4 regions of the Vibrio sp. AH4 genome follow, and region 4 is predicted to be linked to each of the others. Evidence: predicted binding sites of a transcription regulator. Region 4 holds the regulator's gene; each other region holds the start of a gene.
The links. The regulator PurR, encoded in region 4, represses purine synthesis genes. The targets are predictions, from matches to a motif close to TNANGNAAACGTTTNCNTNA.
Positions count from the first base shown of each region.

Region 1: a site for PurR is predicted at 2,103-2,122, ahead of purT (phosphoribosylglycinamide formyltransferase 2). Genes of this name have one in related genera too.
Region 2: a site for PurR is predicted at 2,321-2,340, ahead of MKA69_RS15845 (formate--tetrahydrofolate ligase). Genes of this name have one in related genera too.
Region 3: a site for PurR is predicted at 2,225-2,244, ahead of MKA69_RS09435 (inosine/guanosine kinase). Genes of this name have one in related genera too.

Region 1 covers NZ_JALAIV010000001.1:2,107,322-2,111,934, reverse strand. Annotated here, with positions in the region: gene cdd (cytidine deaminase) at 117-1,004, shown strand; gene MKA69_RS09915 (AEC family transporter) at 1,163-2,038, shown strand; gene purT (phosphoribosylglycinamide formyltransferase 2) at 2,191-3,366, shown strand; gene MKA69_RS09905 (thiopurine S-methyltransferase) at 3,463-4,119, opposite strand; gene MKA69_RS09900 (phosphoribosylglycinamide formyltransferase) at 4,459-4,613, shown strand, end outside.
Region 2 covers NZ_JALAIV010000003.1:622,762-627,374, forward strand. Annotated here, with positions in the region: gene msrB (peptide-methionine (R)-S-oxide reductase MsrB) at 1-404, opposite strand, end outside; gene MKA69_RS15845 (formate--tetrahydrofolate ligase) at 543-2,291, opposite strand; gene mscL (large-conductance mechanosensitive channel protein MscL) at 2,523-2,933, opposite strand; gene elbB (isoprenoid biosynthesis glyoxalase ElbB) at 3,185-3,835, opposite strand; gene MKA69_RS15860 (hypothetical protein) at 3,840-4,016, opposite strand; gene yjjG (pyrimidine 5'-nucleotidase) at 4,217-4,613, shown strand, end outside.
Region 3 covers NZ_JALAIV010000001.1:2,000,438-2,005,050, forward strand. Annotated here, with positions in the region: gene purB (adenylosuccinate lyase) at 1-241, opposite strand, end outside; gene hflD (high frequency lysogenization protein HflD) at 299-916, opposite strand; gene mnmA (tRNA 2-thiouridine(34) synthase MnmA) at 940-2,055, opposite strand; gene MKA69_RS09435 (inosine/guanosine kinase) at 2,320-3,624, shown strand; gene MKA69_RS09440 (H-NS family nucleoid-associated regulatory protein) at 3,680-4,087, opposite strand; lysine riboswitch at 4,491-4,613, shown strand, end outside.
Region 4 covers NZ_JALAIV010000001.1:2,650,969-2,655,581, forward strand. Annotated here, with positions in the region: gene torR (two-component system response regulator TorR) at 1-69, opposite strand, end outside; gene torD (molecular chaperone TorD) at 294-953, shown strand; gene purR (HTH-type transcriptional repressor PurR) at 1,309-2,319, shown strand; cyclic di-GMP riboswitch class I at 2,478-2,563, shown strand; gene MKA69_RS12170 (TfoX/Sxy family DNA transformation protein) at 2,678-3,265, shown strand; gene MKA69_RS12175 (TVP38/TMEM64 family protein) at 3,547-4,236, shown strand; gene MKA69_RS12180 (putative signal transducing protein) at 4,260-4,571, shown strand; gene MKA69_RS12185 (alpha/beta fold hydrolase) at 4,577-4,613, opposite strand, start outside.

The DNA.
Region 1 (4,613 bases), 540 kb from region 4:
ACGTCACTCTAATAATGAAACACAAAATTAATTTGCACCTCTTAATGTGATTTCTATCACCATATAAAATCCCTTATTCCCTAAAATAGGCTTCCATGCCACGAAAAGGAATCACTATGAGAAACCGTGTTGAACAAGCATTACAACAAATGCCCGCCTCTTTTGCCCCATTCTTACGCGAATTGGTGCTAGCCAAGGATTTCGATGCTACTTTCTCTGCCGAGCAATACCAGCAATTATTGACCCTTTCCGGACTTCACGATGCCGATCTGCGCGTTGCACTCCTGCCGCTTGCCGCTGCTTACTCTTTTGCTCCTATCTCTGAATTTTATGTTGGAGCCATTGTGCGTGGCCTGACTGGTCGCCTCTACCTTGGTGCAAATATGGAATTCACTGGTGCGCAATTAGGTCAAACCGTTCACGCGGAGCAATGTGCCATCAGCCATGCTTGGATGAAAGGTGAGAAGGGGGTTGCCGATATCACCATCAACTTTAGCCCTTGTGGTCATTGCCGTCAGTTTATGAATGAACTGACCACCGCCTCTTCGCTGAGAATCCAGCTTCCAAAACGTGCAGCAAAAAGCTTACAAGAGTATCTACCCGAATCGTTTGGCCCTGCCGATCTCGGTATTGATTCAGGCCTGATGAGCCCAGTCAATCATGGTAAAACCACTAACGATGATGAAGAGTTGATCCAACAAGCTCTGCGTGCGATGAACATCAGCCATTCACCTTATACCCAAAACTTCAGTGGGGTTGCACTGAAAATGCGCAGTGGTGCAGTTTACCTTGGCGCGTATGCCGAAAATGCTGCATTTAACCCAAGCTTGCCACCGCTACAAGTGGCCTTAGCACAAGCGATGATGATGGGTGAATCATTCGAGGATATTGAAGCCGCCGCTCTGGTAGAGAGTGCAACCGGCAAAATCAGCCATCTTGCCGATACTCAAGCAACGCTGGAAGTGATCAATCCCGATATCCCACTTTCTTATCTCTCACTGTAAACCGAATGAAGAGGCCGCTGGCCTCTTCACTTTTTTGTACCAACACTTTTGCTAAACCGCTTGCGAAAGCTGTCGTGCGCACATTTTTCCATCACCTACCATGACGTTCTGAATAAAGCCTGATAATTTGCGCTTTTTACACGCATCTCTCGCAAGCTATGTTCGAACAAATCGTTGCGATACTTTTTCCGGTCATCAGCTTGGTGCTGATTGGTTATCTGATTGGGCTTTGGCTCAAGCCAGATTTTCGCCCAATCAATCGTATCAATATGGATGCCTTTGTACCGGCCTTGGTATTTTCCTCACTGGTCAGTATGCCATTGGATACGCAGCAAACACCGCTACTTCTCGCCGCTTTGGTGGCCGTATTATTACCCGGTCTTTTGATGCTCATCGCGTGCCGTTTGGGCGGCTGGTCATTTAAAACATGGGCTCCGCTGCACATGTTTCGTAATAGCGGCAACTTAGCGATTCCACTTTTTACTTATGCATTTGGCGAAACCGCACTCCCCTCCGCCGTACTGCTATTCGTCGTCTCAATGTGTCTGCACATTAGCTTAGGCGTTGCCATGCTCAGCAAAGGTAGCGTGTTAAAAACCGTGTTGAGCGCTCCAGTATTCTTAGCCTCTTCGCTGGCTTTACTGCTCAATCTGAGCGGAGTCTCTGTCTGGTCTCCCTTATACAACGCCACCGCTTTACTCGGGCAAGCCGCCGTTCCGGTGATGCTGCTTTCACTCGGATCGCAAATGATCAATCTGCGCTTAGAGGGCCTGAAAGTGGGCATCATTTCTACGATGCAATCTTTACTTACTGGCGCTTGTGCGTTTGTGGTGATTTATCTTTTCATTCCCCTGCCCCCTCTACAACTGCAAATGATGGTGCTGTTTACCATGCTGCCGCCGGCGGTGATGAACTACCTGTTTGCCGAGCGTTATCACATCGAGCCCACGCAAGTTGCCGCTATGGTGCTGTTTGGTAATTTCTTCAGCTTATTGAGCCTGCCTATCTTGCTGTTTATCGCGCTTTCACTCTAATTTTTCCGCCATAAAACTGTCATCAACTTGACGTCAATAAGAGCTAATCTGACGGGCTATAGCGGGAAGCAAACGTTTTCTTTTGTGCTTTGTTCCAGTATCATGGCCGCTGTTTTTTGCTAATGTTGACTGAATAACTATAAGGATTGTCTATGTTTGGGACAGCGACTCGGGATAACGCAACGCGAGTGCTTTTGCTTGGTTCTGGTGAGCTCGGTAAAGAAGTGGCGATTGAATGCCAACGTCTTGGCCTCGAAGTGATCGCCTGTGATCGTTACGCCGATGCGCCTGCCATGCAGGTTGCCCATCGCAGCCATGTGTTTGACATGCTCGACGCCGATGCTCTGCAGCAAGTGATTGATTTAGAAAAGCCTCACTTTGTCGTACCCGAGATTGAAGCAATTGCTACCAGCAAACTGGTTGAATTAGAAGCGCAAGGCTTGAATGTTGTGCCTACCGCTAATGCGACTCGCCTAACCATGAACCGTGAAGGCATTCGTCGTTTAGCCGCTGAAGAGCTAGGCTTGCCAACGTCGCCATACCAATTTGCAGACAGCTACGAAAGCTTTGCCACGGCGGTAGAAACGATTGGTTTACCTTGTGTGTGTAAGCCTGTCATGAGTTCATCAGGCAAGGGTCAAAGTGTTATTCGCACGCCAGAGCAGATTGAAGCGGCTTGGCAATATGCTCAACAAGGTGGACGCAGTGGCGCAGGCCGAGTGATTGTGGAAGGTTTCGTGGACTTTGATTACGAAATCACACTGCTGACCGTGCGCGCGGTGGATGGCGTACATTTCTGCGCCCCAATTGGCCATCGCCAAGAAGATGGTGATTACCGTGAGTCATGGCAACCGCAAGTGATGTCAGAGAATGCCATCAAAGCGGCTGAATACGTGGCAGAGCAAGTTGTTAACGCGCTTGGCGGATACGGCTTGTTTGGGGTTGAACTGTTTGTGAAAGGTGACAAGGTCATCTTCAATGAAGTTTCCCCTCGTCCACACGATACCGGCATGGTCACGCTCATTTCTCAAGAGCTCTCTGAATTCGCTTTGCATGTGCGCGCGTTTACCGGACTACCGATTGGTCAAATCGTGCAATATGGCCCATCAGCTTCTGCGGCGATCCTCGGCCAAGGCCAATCACAGAATATCCAGTTCAGTGGGCTTGATGACGCCCTAAGCATTCCTCACACCCAAGTACGCTTATTTGGCAAGCCCGATATCGCGGGTCGTCGTCGCTTAGGTGTTGCATTAAGCCGTGGCAAAACCACGCAAGAAGCGACTGAGCGTGCGATTGAGTGTGCAAAAGCCGTGAAGATCCATTATTAATCATGCTCATCGCTCTATAAGGCATGAACATCAACAAAAAGCGCGCTCTTTCAGCGCGCTTTTTCACTCTCAACAGAGCCAAACCTCGTGTAAAGCTCACTCGCCTTTTTCAATTACCCAAACTTCTTCAGCAAAGCGGCTTAAGCCCGCGGGGGTCCGCTTATTCAGATGCGGATCGATGCTGGTATCTTGGTAAACTCGGCGAATCTCACAATCGGTAAACAAGGTGCGGATTTCGGCTTCAGGTACCGAGAATGGAGGCCCCGGCAACTCAGTTTGCACATAATCCATGCTGACTAGCAAAATTCGTCCACCCGGTTTAAGCAGTTGTAGTAAACGCTGCGCATACTCTGCACGCATCTCTTTCGGCAATGCTACTAGCGCCGCACGATCATAAACCAAGTCCACTGATTCAACAGGAGCCGTGAAAAAATCGCCGGTAAAAATGGTTAGCTCATCAAACTGACACAACTCATGTTGCGCATTGAGTCGTGTCACCGTCGGGGTATAAAAATGCTCGGCAAAGAAAGAACGTACCGCAATTTGGCTTAATTCAACCCCTTGCACACTGTCATGCTGATTGGCCAACCAGATGAGGTCTTCACTCTTCCCACATAAAGGAACGAGAACTTTATCATCACGTTCCGGCATGGTTTCTCCCCAAAAACGGATCAGCAACGGATTCACATCTTCCAGATGAAAACCAATCTGATTCGCTGCCCATTTGTTATGCCAGAATTCAGGGTCTCGCATCTCTTACTCCTGTCTTTTTGAGAACAGCCAAGAGTAGCGGATCTGCCCCATTTTCGGTAGCACGAATTTGTCCCATTGATGGCCTCTATACCGTTACATTTACTTACGCGTGGAGATGGAACTCCGCTTAAAAGACGCAGTCTGACTCTATGTCGATGTTATGTGATGGATAACAAATTCTTACAAAGTGTCGCGGTGGATTTGATTGGAAACAGCAATCGGCGTCCCCATTGATCATAGTGAATGGAATTGAACACATTGAACCAACTTGAATTGCACTGTCAGGAAACGCCTTCTAGGTCCACTTTTTGACCCTACAGCGCAAGCTAAGGAGAGTGAATGAGTCTATTGCTACGTACCACAGCACTGATGCTATTGCTGTTAAGCCGTGCTCCCGTTATGGCAGCCGTTCCATTAATCTCAAGTTCAACAGAAGATAATCGTGAAGAGTCACGACAAAATGAAGTCAGCTCTAAACTGTTTCGTCACAGCTT
Region 2 (4,613 bases), on a different contig from region 4:
ATCGCAGGACGGTATTGTTCACCTCTGTCCACAAACGAACCTTGGTTATCAGTAGGGTCAATATGGCGAAAGAAGTTATCCAGCACTTGTTCATAACTGACAACCTTAGGGTCAAAGGTGACTTGGATCGATTCTATATGTCCGGTTTTACCAGACGAGACTTGCTTATAAGTTGGGTTATCGACATTCCCCCCGGCATAGCCTGAAACCACATTCACGACACCGGGAAGTTTCTCCATATCAGATTCTGTACACCAGAAGCAGCCGCCAGCGAGTGTGGCTTGCTGGTAACCATCCTGACTAGAGGGCATATTGTGTGGTTGAGTATCCGCTTGGCTAAACAAAGAAAGGGTTAGCGCAAGCAAGGCGAAGAGTGGCGCTCCCCAAGTAAAGAGTCGTTTCATGAGCATTTCCTTTGTGTTCTTTACAGAGTTATAGAAAAAGAACGACAAAGCGGATCAGAAATTTCATTGCAGGAACGACTTTTATTTGAAAATGACGCCGTGAAGCAAGTGACAACACGGCGCGAATAAGAAATGCGATTAACTGAGGCCGATAATATTGCCGTTGTGATCCAAATCGAGTGACATAAAGGACGGTTTTTCCGGGAGCCCCGGCATGGTCATCACACTGCCACACAGGGCGTAGACAAATTCTGCACCTGCACATAAGCGCAGTTCACGGATCGGTACGATAAAATCTCGTGGAGCCCCTTTAATCGCGGGATCGGTGGAAATAGAAAGCGGTGTTTTGGCCAAACAGACTGCGAGATGATCAAAGCCTTGGGCTTGCAGTTTTGCCAATTGCTGAGCGGCTTTATCACTCAGGTCAATGTCGGCTGCACCATAACCTTTCATCGCCACGGCTTTGAGTTTTTCATCCAATGGTATGTCTGAATGGTAGAGGGGGGTAAACGTCGCCGGATTTTGACACTGCTCAACCACTTTTTCGGCAAGGAGTTGGGTGCCTTCGCCACCTTTGGCAAAGCCTTCAGAAATGGCTACGGATACACGATTGGGCAGGGTTTCAATCAGTTTCACCAACTGTGCTAATTCTTCGGCACAATCTTGTGGGAAGCGGTTAATCGCCACCACGGCAGGCACACCATACTGGTTAACGTTATCAATATGCCATTTCAGGTTTTCAAAACCGGCTTGCAAAGCAGTGCTGTCTGGCGCGAAGAGGGTATCCGGTACGGCTTGGCCGGGACGTAAATCATACAGGCCTGAATTGGCTTTTAAACCGCGTAAGGTGGCAACAATCACCGCACAATCTGGGGTTTTACCAGAAGCTTTGGCTTTGATGTTACAGGCTTTTTCAAACCCCATATCGGAGCCAAAACCGCCTTCGGTCACGGTGTAGTCTGCCAAACGGGTGGCAATTTCATCGGCAATGATCGATGAGTTGCCGTGTGCGATATTGGCAAATGGGCCTGCGTGGATCAGTGTTGGGACGCCTTCTAACGTCTGCATCAAGGTCGGCTCAATGGCTTCTTTCATGCTGACGGCCATTGCGCCGGCCACTTTCAAATCTTCGGTGGTGACCGGATTACCGTCCAAATCATAAGCCAACACTACATTACCGATACGGCGACGCAAATCGCGTAGATCGGAGGCGAGAGCCAGAATCGCCATCAATTCGGAGGCGGCAGAGATATCGAAACCATCGTCGCGCTCATAACCATTAATATTTTTTCCGGGTTCATTACGGCCGACCGTTACCATACGCAGCGCGCGATCGTTATGATCCATCACGCGTTTCCATACGACCTGTTTGGGGTCAATCCGCAGTGCTTGCATGCCTGTGCGGTGTTCGAAATCTGCATAGCCAAGGCGCTGCTCGTGATAAATTCGCGCATCAATCGCAGCTGCCGCAAGGTTGTGCGCTGCCGTTACGGCATGAATATCACCAGTTAAATGCAGATTGAGTTCTTCCATCGGCGCAACTTGTGAATAACCGCCACCCGCAGCGCCACCTTTTACCCCAAAAATCGGCCCCATCGAAGGCTGGCGAATGCACGCCATGACCGAGTGATTAAGTTTGGCCAACCCTTGTGCTAAACCAATCGTGGTAACGGTTTTACCTTCACCCAGTGGTGTTGGGGTAATTGCGGTGACCAGAATGAATTTACCTTTGGGTTTATTGGCCAATCGCTCTAGACAATGTAGTGACACTTTGGCTTTATGCAGTCCATGGCTTTCATACTCATTCGCGAGTAATCCTGCTTTTTGAGCAATGGTGTCGATCGGTGCTAATGGTGTAGCGCGGCAAATTTCAATATCTGGCAGCATAAAACCCTCATCTAGAGCTGTAAAAATGGTGGGGCAAACGTTTGCGCGCAAATCATATCGATTAATTGTAGCTTGTAAAGATTCTTATGGAGTGAATTCTGCGAGCGAGTGGGATTTTAGCGGATTGCTGATTTTGATCAATTGAAGCACACGGTTTTTACTACTTTTTGCCGTATGAATATGGAAAAGGCGCTCAACCGAGCGCCTTATATAGAGGGTTACCGTGCAGCATTATTTATCTTGCTGAGATTTCAGCAAGTCACGAATCTCTGAGAGTAATTCTTGATCTTTCGTTGGCGCAGGTGGGGCTTTAGGCGCTTCTTCTTCCTTACGCTTCAAGCTATTGATTGCTTTTAACCCCATGAAAATAGCGAACGCGATAATCGTAAAATCGACCACGGTTTGGATAAATTTGCCGTAGGCAATCACTACAGCTGGGGCATCACCTTGCGCGGCAAGTAACACGAAACTCAGATCGCTAAAATTCACACCGCCTAAAATAATACCGATTGGCGGCATAATGATATCGGCCACGAATGATGACACTATTTTGCCAAACGCTGCGCCAATAATGATACCGACAGCCATGTCGATCACATTGCCACGAGATGCAAAAGCCTTGAACTCTTTCAGTAAGCTCATTGGGTTTTCTCCAAAATTTGGATTAAAAGTTAAAGTTAAAAGGGTAACGGTATCAGGAGAACCAAACGGTCTTTTGCTGCCTGTTACGTTATCAAGGTTATATTGGCTTCAAGATTATGGCAATTAGGCTATTTGGAATTTCTATAAAACTATCACTATTAATAGCTTGGTTTTATTTGTGGGACAAATGCTGATGATAAAAATAAATGCCCACGTGAAGTGGGCATCAAAATCGGCAGCGTAATACAGCGCTAAGCCAGTTGCAGTAGACGTTCGACAAGTTTTTCTATTCCGCTCGCCGCTTGGGAAATATTCTCCGCCAACATGTAAGCGGGAGTGGAAAGCACTTTGTGCCTTTCATCAAATACAATACCTTCCACTGGGCAATCCACATGCTGTCCACCTAACTGATTAAACGCAGTTGCGGTACCGTGATCATTGCCTATTGTGCCTTGTGCGGCTTCGCCATAAATCATTGGAATGATGGTCGGGGCAATACAGATATAACCCGCAGGTTTTTGCGCATCCGCAAAAGCAAGGCAAGCGGTGGCCACATCAGGGTTGATACTGCATTGTGCGCCTTTGACCGCAAAGTCGGTGAGATTTTTCGCGGCTCCAAATCCGCCCGGTAGCAGAAGTGCATCAAATTCATTCACATTGAGTGTGGCTACATCTTGGATGTTTCCGCGCGCAATGCGGGCCGATTCCACCAATACATTGCGTGTTTCTGGCATCTCTTCACCCGTGATGTGGTTAATGACATGCATCTGCTCCACATTCGGTGCAAAGCAGTGCCAACTGGCTCCTTGTTTCTCGATGGCATGCAGCGCAAGCACCGATTCGTGGATCTCTGCTCCATCGAAAACTCCACAGCCACTGAGAATAACCGCGACTTTCTTCATGACATTAATCCTCCATAGATTGCTTATGCGCCTTAGACGTGTCGGTGAGATGGTCTTGAGCCATCGAGGAAGGAGTGTCATGCTCCGCGCCATCTTCTGCCGCTGAATACTCTTCCTGCTCGGGGTAATGTTTGACCACAAACGGGACCAACATCACTGCTGACGGGAAAAAACGCTTCATAACCACTCCTTCTGCCGTTCAATGTATCGCTTCACGCTTCTTTATAAAAAGAAATCTCGGGCTACTTTTTGCGCTAAGTCACCGAATCGAACACTTGGCAGAAATAAAACACACATTTGTTAGTGGATTAACAAAATGATAACCATGTTCATTCGCTGCGAAAAACACTACACTGTCGGCCTGATTTTAAGGAGATCATCATGAAGTACGATTGGATCTTATTTGACGCTGACGAGACCTTGTTTCATTTCGATGCTTTTAAAGGAATGCAGCTGATGTTCGCACGCAAAGGCGTGGAGTTTACCGAACAAGATTTTCACCAATACCAAGAAGTGAATAAACCGCTGTGGGTGGATTACCAAAACGGCGATATTACCGCCGCGCAGCTGAAGCATACGCGCTTTGCGGGCTGGGCTGAAAAGCTTAATACCACCACAGCCGAGCTTAATAGCGCATTCTTGCAAGCTATGGCAGATATTTGCACCTTGCTACCGGGTGCCATGGAGTTGATGCAGGCGCTACAAGGTAAAGCGCGTTTGGGCATTATTACCAATGGTTTTACCGAACTACAAGATGTGCGATTGGCCAAAACCGGCA
Region 3 (4,613 bases), 650 kb from region 4:
GCAGCGCATCCGCTTCATTGAAGTTGGCGGCAATCGCATCAAGGAATTGATTCGCTTCGGCACTGAATGCAGGCACTTCTGCGATCTCAGCAGTGGCGGCTAGCTTTTGTAGCCAGCGAATTTCAACGATAGTGCGGTACTTTAGGAGACCAAACTCACTGAAGATACTGCGTAACGCAATCGTTTTACTTCCGTAGCGGCCATCTACCGGTGAAACAGCAGTCAATGCTGACAGTTCCATGTTCTTCTCCTGAATATTGAGTTAAAGGTGTGAGTAATTTGAATGGGTCGTCATCATTTAGATTCGCGCTAATAAAAGCTGCGCTTGTTCGATCATCTTTTTACGACCGAAAATCAGGTGACGACGGCGTCCACCAACCTGACGCCACAATACGGCGCAGCGGATCCCTGATAGGAGTAGGGCGCGCACTTTGTGCTGGTTAGCGGTTTGCTGTAATACGGTTGGAGTGCCAGTGACTTGAATGCGTGGGCCAATCGGGCTAATCACATCAAGGTAAATACTGGCGAGGTTACTGATCATCTGATCATCAAATAAGTCAAAATGCTCAAGTTGTCGCTCAATCATTTGAATGCGGTCACCGAGTTGGCTCATCGCGTCACGGCGGCCACTCAACTTACGTTCAAGCGCCATTAGGCTAATCAGATAACGGGTGATTTCACTGCCCGTTGGAGTGCTGTCAATCCCTTTGACCAAGCACTCCAAACCGAGTTTGAGTTGACTTTCGTGACCGAAGACTTCTAGCGTGTTACTTGGATTGGTACAAGTAATCGCTTTAAGCGACGTTTCAAACGCATCTGAATCACAGTGACCATTTTGGGCGACTTGTTGAACAAGTGCCACTGCCTGACAAATGCCAGCGAAAGCGATGGTACGGTCGTAAATTGCGTTAGCCACGTAAATCTCCTAAATATCGACTATCAAATGCGTTCTTCGATGATGCCGCCACCAAGGCAGATTTCACCTTGATAAAATACGGCGGATTGTCCCGGAGTCACAGCCACTTGTGGCTCGTCAAACATCACTTTAATTCGGTCATCACCAACGGGAACGACGGTACAAGCGATGTCACTTTGACGATAGCGGGTTTTTACACTGCAACGTACAGGCTCAGTGATGGGGGTACGGTCAACCCAATGCAGTTGTGCCGCGACCAAACCATGAGATTTGAGCAGTGGATGATCGGCACCTTGTACTGCGATGAGCACATTGCGTTTGAGATCTTTGTCCGCGACATACCATGGCTGTTCGCTACTCTCTTTCATACCACCAATGTGCAGACCTTTACGTTGTCCGAGCGTGTGGTACATCAAGCCTTGGTGCTCACCAATCACTTTCCCTTCGGGGGTTTCAATTTTACCCGGTTGGGCTGGCAAATAGCGAGATAAGAAGTCAGTAAATTTGCGCTCACCGATAAAACAGATGCCGGTAGAATCTTTCTTTTTCGCCGTGATTAAACCTTGTTCTTCCGCAATGCGGCGTACTTCTGGTTTTTCGAGCTCCCCAACGGGGAATAGGCTACGCGCTACTTGTTCGTGGCTCAGCGTATAAAGGAAGTAACTTTGATCTTTATTGTTGTCCAAGCCGCGCAGCATTTGCGGTTTTTCGCCATTGTGCGGGAAAGTACGGCGCACATAGTGCCCCATAGCAATATAATCGGCATCCAACACTTCATCGGCAAATTCTAAGAAGGCTTTGAATTTGATTTCTTTGTTACACAGAATATCTGGGTTTGGGGTACGTCCGGCTTTATATTCAGCAAGGAAGTATTCAAATACGTTATCCCAGTATTCCGCAGCAAAGTTAATGGTATGCAGTGGAATGTCGAGTTTGTCACACACAGCCTGAGCATCGGCGAGATCTTCTGCCGCAGTACAATACTCTTCGTTATCGTCTTCTTCCCAGTTTTTCATAAACAGGCCTTCCACTTGGTAACCCTGTTGCTTGAGAAGATAGGCTGAAACTGAGGAATCAACCCCTCCAGACATACCGACAATCACTTTCTTTTGGCTGTTTGCGCTGTGCTCTACAGACATCACTTTTCTACCACTTGAGGAACTTGGACGAGGATTCTAACAGAAAGAATTTTTCGAGGACAGATCCGAGACGGTAATCACACTTCATCGAGCCTTAAACAAATGTTGCTAAATCATTGAATCACTTGTGCTCCAAGCGCTAAAGATAGGGAGTGAAATAAAATCATCACCATGCAAACGTTTGCTATTTTTTCCTTTGTTGCTGCACTAAAAGGTGCGCGGTAGAATCGGCGCTCCTTTCATCCCAGAAGCCTAGTAACCCTTATGAAATTTCCTGGCCAACGCAAATCTAAGCATTATTTTCCGGTTCACGCGCGTGACCCTTTAGTGATTCAAGCGCAAGAAAATAAGAAGATGTCGCGCACTCATATTATCGGTATTGATCAAACGTTGGTGGATATTGAGGCCAAGGTGGATTCCGATTTGATTGAGCGTTATGGCCTGAGTAAGGGACACTCATTAGTGATCGATGATCAAGCGGCTGAAGCCTTATATAACGAATTAAAAGATCAGCGCTTAATTACTAATGAATATGCAGGTGGAACCATAGGGAATACGCTGCACAACTATTCAGTGTTAGCCGATGACCGCTCAACCCTACTGGGTGTGATGAGCCAAGACATTAAAATTGGCAGCTATGGTTATCGTTACCTATGTAATACTTCTAGCCGTATGGATCTGAATTATTTACAAGGTGTTGAAGGTGCAATTGGGCGCTGTTTTGCGCTGATTACCGAAGATGGTGAACGTACTTTTGCGATCAGCGAAGGTCAAATGAACCAATTACACCCAGACAGTATTCCTGAGAAAATATTTGCCAGTGCATCTGCATTAGTGATCACCGCTTATTTAGTTCGCTGTAAAGAAGGCGACCCGATGCCAGAAGCGACAATGCGCGCCATTGAATATGCCAAAAAATACGATGTTCCTGTGGTATTAACCCTAGGAACCAAATTTGTTATTCAGGATGATCCTAAATTCTGGCAAGACTTTTTACGTGATCATGTCACTGTCGTTGCAATGAATGAAGATGAAGCATTGGCGTTAACCGGAGAAAGTGATCCTCTAGCTGCGTCTGATAAAACCTTGGATTGGGTAGATTTAGTGTTATGTACTGCTGGCCCAGTTGGTTTATTTATGGCCGGATATACAGAAGAATCCGCCAAGCGTGAAACATCACTCCCATTATTACCAGGTTCAGTAGCGGAATTTAATCGCTATGAATTTAGTCGCCCTGCACGTAAAGACAGTTGTATAAACCCGATTCGTGTTTATTCACATATTTCACCGTACATGGGTGGGCCAGAGAAGATAAAAAATACCAATGGTGCGGGTGATGCAGCATTATCGGCCTTGTTACACGATATGGCTGCCAATAAATACCACAAAGAAAATGTACCTAACTCAAGTAAGCATCAACATGAGTTTTTAACCTATTCCTCTTTTTCTCAAGTGTGTAAATATTCAAACCGTGCGAGTTATGAGGTGTTGGCTCAACATTCTCCACGTCTTTCACGTGGTCTTCCCGAGCGGGAAGATAGCCTTGAAGAGGCTTATTGGGAAAGATAAAGATAATAAAAAGGCTCCTTTGGGAGCCTTTATCATATTCGTTTGAAACGCTGAATTAGAGAGCAAACTCTTCGAGAGATTTGCCTTCATCCAGTGCTTTTTGAATAGCAGAAGGAGTACGGCCTTGACCTGTCCAAGTCTTTTCTTCACCGTTGGTGTCAATGTACTTGTATTTTGCAGGGCGAGGAGCACGTTTGCCTTTTGCTTTCGTTTTTGTTTCACCAGACAGCGCAGAAATAAGCGCTTCTAGATCAATACCATCTTTAGCAATTTGCTCTGCAATCGCGGCTAATTTCGCTTCTTGTTCTGCACGAGCAGCAATTTCTTCCGCTTCGGCTTCTTTACGCTCTTCAACAACTGTAGTGAATTTATCTAAAGCTTCTTCAAGTTGCTCAATAGTCAGTTCGCGTGCATAAGCACGTAGGCTACGAATATTTAATAAAGTCTTAGTGATTTCCGACATTACCATTTCCTGTTCACAATTTGGATAACGAGTTAATACTAAACCTAGCTTATTATACTGACAAGTTTTCGCTGCAAATATTAAGTCAAAATAGTAAGAAAGTAAAAATATAAAGTTTATTTATATTGGCATTTCCTAGTTTTTGGAAAATTTACACAAGGCATATAAAAGTAACTGCAGAAAACTTATCACACAGATAAATAATATTAGACCTATATATCAAGGTGTGAGAATTTTTTATGAAATAGGTATCAATGGTATGGCTGATTTGTGAGCTGTGCCACTTGTTTTTCTCACCTATGCCTAGTTGCATTGATATTTTTGTTAAGTAAAATGTTTCTTACCTAATGCGAAAAGCGGGCTGAACTTGATCCAAATGAGTTGGAATAGTCAGCCACGAGGTTTTCGCTGTAGAGGAGCGGTTACGAAGAGTATCCACAATTAGGGTGATGCCTATGAGTTGTGGAGAAAGGCGTTGTCGCCGAAGTCAGTTTGCCGATCAAAGCAACTGGCTGGGGTTACATCA
Region 4 (4,613 bases):
TTGAAAGTAACCGCTTAACTTACTACGGGTGACGAGGTCATCTTCAACCACAAGTACGTGATAACTCATAGTGCACCATTTTAAATAACGGGATTTATCGCTCACTCATTCTATTCACATTTGTTAATAATTCGAGGAATATCGTGAGAAACCCCACTTTTCCTTGATGCAACGCAAGCTTTATTTAACAGATTAACAACGTGTTCTTTTCTTTTCACAACTTGTCATATCTTGCATGATAGCTGTTCATTTTTATGGTTTAGACTAAGCGTCAATCGATTGGGAGTGCAAACATGATCCAAGAACTGAATATCCTCAATGAAAAACGCGCAGAAATTTACTGGTGGCTGTCGAGTCTCTTTTTTAAAGAGCTGACTGAACAAGATATCGCACACTATCACTCAGCTGAAATCCGTACTTTCTTAACCGGACTAGCCGATGAAGAAAGCTTAGCGACGGAAGTGAAACATTTGATTGATGCACTCAATCGCTTGCAAGATCGTCAAGATGCACAACTGGAACTTGCCGCTGATTTTTGTGATCTATTTTTAAAGTCCGATCGTGACTCAGCGCTACCCTATGCCTCTGTCTACACTGACAAAGGGTTACTCAATGGCAAACCGGCACAACTCATGCGTGAGTTACTGAGCCACTATAACGTGAATGTGGATCCGAACCTTAATGAGCCCGCCGACCATCTCGCGATTCAACTCGACTTTCTTGCGCATCTTGTTATCAGCAATAACCCGAATCAAGAAGGCTCTGACGTTAACTCCGCTCTCAAAGCACAATCTGATTTTATTGCTCAACACTTATTGAGTTGGTTATCCGTTTTTGTTGAACGTTGTACACAGTTTGACGCATTTGGTTTCTACTCGGCGGCGGCTCGACTAACGTTGGCTTTTTTACAACAAGATCAACGTTACATTGATGAGCTTCGCCAGAGTCTTTAATCACAACGTAGCGATTTTTAAGCTGCCCACTTTGCTGTTGCAAAAAGTCAGGGGCATAAACAAATCAATTGTGAAAGAACTTAAAGTTTGATGAATGAATTTCGTTGCGGTGGATACATTTGCAGTCTAAAATCCACCCGCAAACGATAAAAACGAATAAAAATGTAAACCGCTGTTTCTTGGCGGTTTTTGTATTTTTATTACTTTAGGCATAATGATTGAAGCGCTTTACGTACGGTATATGTGGTTCCTCGCCGCACAGAGTGTGAAGATTCGCTCAGTCTCGCCTTACTTCTGCTGATTTAATTAACCAATAACATTCGCTGGCATCAGCAGTCATCGACAGGAACACTCTATGGCTACGATTAAAGATGTAGCGCGCCTTGCTGGCGTGTCTACCACTACCGTTTCTCACGTTATCAACAAAACTCGCTTTGTGGCAGAAACCACCCAAGAGAAAGTGATGGAAGCGGTTAAGCAACTCAACTATGCACCGAGTGCGGTCGCACGTAGTTTGAAGTGCAACACTACACGCACTATTGGCATGCTAGTGACTCAATCAACAAACCTGTTTTTCTCTGAAGTGATCGATGGTGTGGAAAGCTACTGTTACCGTCAAGGCTACACCTTGATTCTGTGTAACACGGGCGGCATCTATGAAAAACAACGTGATTACATTCGCATGCTGGCCGAAAAACGTGTGGATGGCATTTTAGTCATGTGTTCAGACCTGACTCAAGAGCTGCAGGAAATGCTCGACGCTCACAAAGACATTCCAAAAGTGATCATGGATTGGGGTCCAGAAACGTCGCACGCTGATAAAATCATCGATAACTCAGAGGAAGGTGGCTATCTCGCGACCAAATATCTGACGGATCGTGGACACACAGACATTGCCTGTTTAAGTGGTCATTTTGTCAAAGCCGCTTGCCAAGAGCGTATTCAAGGTTTCCGCCGAGCGATGGCTGAAGCGCACTTACCCGTGAATGAAGATTGGATTCTAGAAGGTAATTTTGAGTGTGATACCGCAGTCCTTGCTGCCGACAAAATCATTGCTATGGATAAGCGTCCAACTGCCGTATTCTGCTTCAACGACACCATGGCATTAGGTCTTATGAGCCGTTTGCAACAAAAAGGAATTCGTGTTCCTGAAGAAATATCCGTGATTGGTTACGATAATATCGAACTGGCCGAATACTTCTCTCCACCACTGACCACCGTGCACCAACCTAAGCGTCGTGTGGGTAAAAATGCGTTCGAAATTCTTTTAGAGCGTATTAAAGATAAAGAACACGAGCGCCGAATTTTCGAGATGCATCCTGAGATCGTCGAACGCGACACTGTGAAAGACTTGACAAAATCCTAACTTTCTTGACAATTCACAGAGCCTATATTTGAAAGCTTGTCACATAAATATGACAAAACTAATGTAGAGCGAGTATTATTAACATGGCTCATTCTCACAATTGAAATATCAGTATGTGAGAATGACCCAAGTTTGGTTATTTTTTATCAGGAAAAATGTCACGCACAGGGCAAACCATTCGAAAGAGTGGGACGCAAAGCCTCCGGCCTAAACCAGAACATAGGTAGGTAGCGGGGTTACCGATGGCAAAAATGCATACACTATGTTGACTCATCATTGACACGGCAGTTGCATGATTTTGCTAATTTTCTCGGACCTGATTTGGTGGCGTATGTAACAATACTCCGAGACTAACAGCATGGATAAACCAGTATTAAAAGATTCAATGCGGCTCTTTGAGCAGCTAGGACGTGTGAAATCTCGTTCAATGTTTGGTGGCTTTGGTATTTTCGTCGACGAAACTATGTTTGCGCTTGTGGTTAACGATACGCTGCACATCCGTGCAGACGATGCCACAATCGAAAAGTTCAAACAGCAAGGTTATGAACCTTATGTTTATAAAAAACGTGGCTTTCCTGTCGTGACTAAGTACTACGCTCTACCTGATGATTGTTGGAGTAATCCAGCCTCTATCTTAAGTGAAGCTCGTATTGCGCTTGAGGTCGCTAAGACCGAACGTGAAACACAAGCACAAGCAAAGCCTGACCGTTTGAAAGATCTTCCCAACTTGCGTTTAGCAACGGAAAGAATGCTCAAGAAAGCCGGTATCGAAAGCGTCGAGTCTTTGCACTCTTTCGGTTCTGTTGAAGCATATAAAGCCATTCAACGTACCCATTCGGCAGAGGTTAGCCTTGAGCTGTTATGGGCTTTAGAGGGAGCAATCGAAGGTAAACATTGGTCAGTGATCCCACAAAATCGTCGTGACGAACTACTAAGACACCTTTGATTTCTCGTTTTGAGTCTGTCTTTCCTCGCCGAGTTTGTATGAATACCTTGAGTAAAATCTGATAACGCGTCCACTCGGGCGCGTTATTTTTTTGAAAGAAATACGCTGCATCCCCTGTCTTCTACTTCATAGCCCTTGTTCACACCAATCGGGCGAATTTATTTTGAGTAGATATACTTATACCCAAGTCTTGAGGCAATCGCTTTCATGACTAAGGGATAAGGTATTCCATTTATCACCATCAAAAGCTTCAATATCAAAGTGCTGACTAGGTACCGCTCATGAACAAAAAGCTCATCATTGCCCTTATTTTGATCGCGATAACGGCGATCTTGGTGACACAATTTAGCCACTATCTCACGTTAGATGTCGCCAAAGCCAAGCAAGCCGAGTTGGCAAACTACATTGATGCACATCTTGTGCAAGCCGCATTTATCTATTTTGTATTGTATGTCCTACTGACAGCCTTTTCGGTCCCCGGTGCCACTGTCGTCACCCTATTGGGTGCCGCACTGTTTGGGTTTTGGCTCAGTCTGCTGCTCGCCTCTTTTGCAAGTACGATTGGTGCAACACTTGCCTTTCTCAGCAGCCGCTTTTTATTGCGCGATTGGGTTCAAGCTAAATTTGCCGATAAGCTGTTAACCATTAACCAAGGTGTCGAACGGGATGGGGCTTTTTATCTGCTCTCGCTACGCTTAATTCCCATTTTTCCCTTCTTTTTGATTAACTTAGTCATGGGGCTCACGCCAATTTCCATTTGGCGTTACTACTGGGTCAGCCAATTAGGCATGCTGCCTGGCACCGCGGTTTATCTCAATGCAGGTACTCAACTGGCTGACATCTCTAGCTTGAGTCAGATCGTTTCTGCGCCAGTGCTCGCCTCTTTTGTGCTGCTAGGTGTATTCCCCGTGGTGGTGAAATGGTTAATGAATAAAGTTCAACGCCGGCCAATATCATCCCCTATAAAATAGGCTTTTAAACCCCATCAACCATGATGAAAATTTATACTGCAAATCATCCTTTAGAGGCTCATATCTTGATGCAGTTGTTGCATCAACAAGGGATTTTGTGTGAATTGCGTGGAGAGATGCTCTTTGCGCTGCGTGGGGAGCTCCCGATGGATTCCAGCAGCGCGCCATCACTTTGGCTAAAGAAACCTCAGCAGAAAACCGCTGCCGAGCAAATCATCGCTGAGTTTCTTAATCCACCAAAGCAGTCTCACTGGTTATGCCCTCAATGCGGCGAAAGCCATGAGGGACAATTTAGCGTTTGTTGGCAGTGTGGGTTTGCCCAAAATAATGAGTGACGGCGTTAACGGATCTGGCGCTGAATAAATTCTATCGAACGC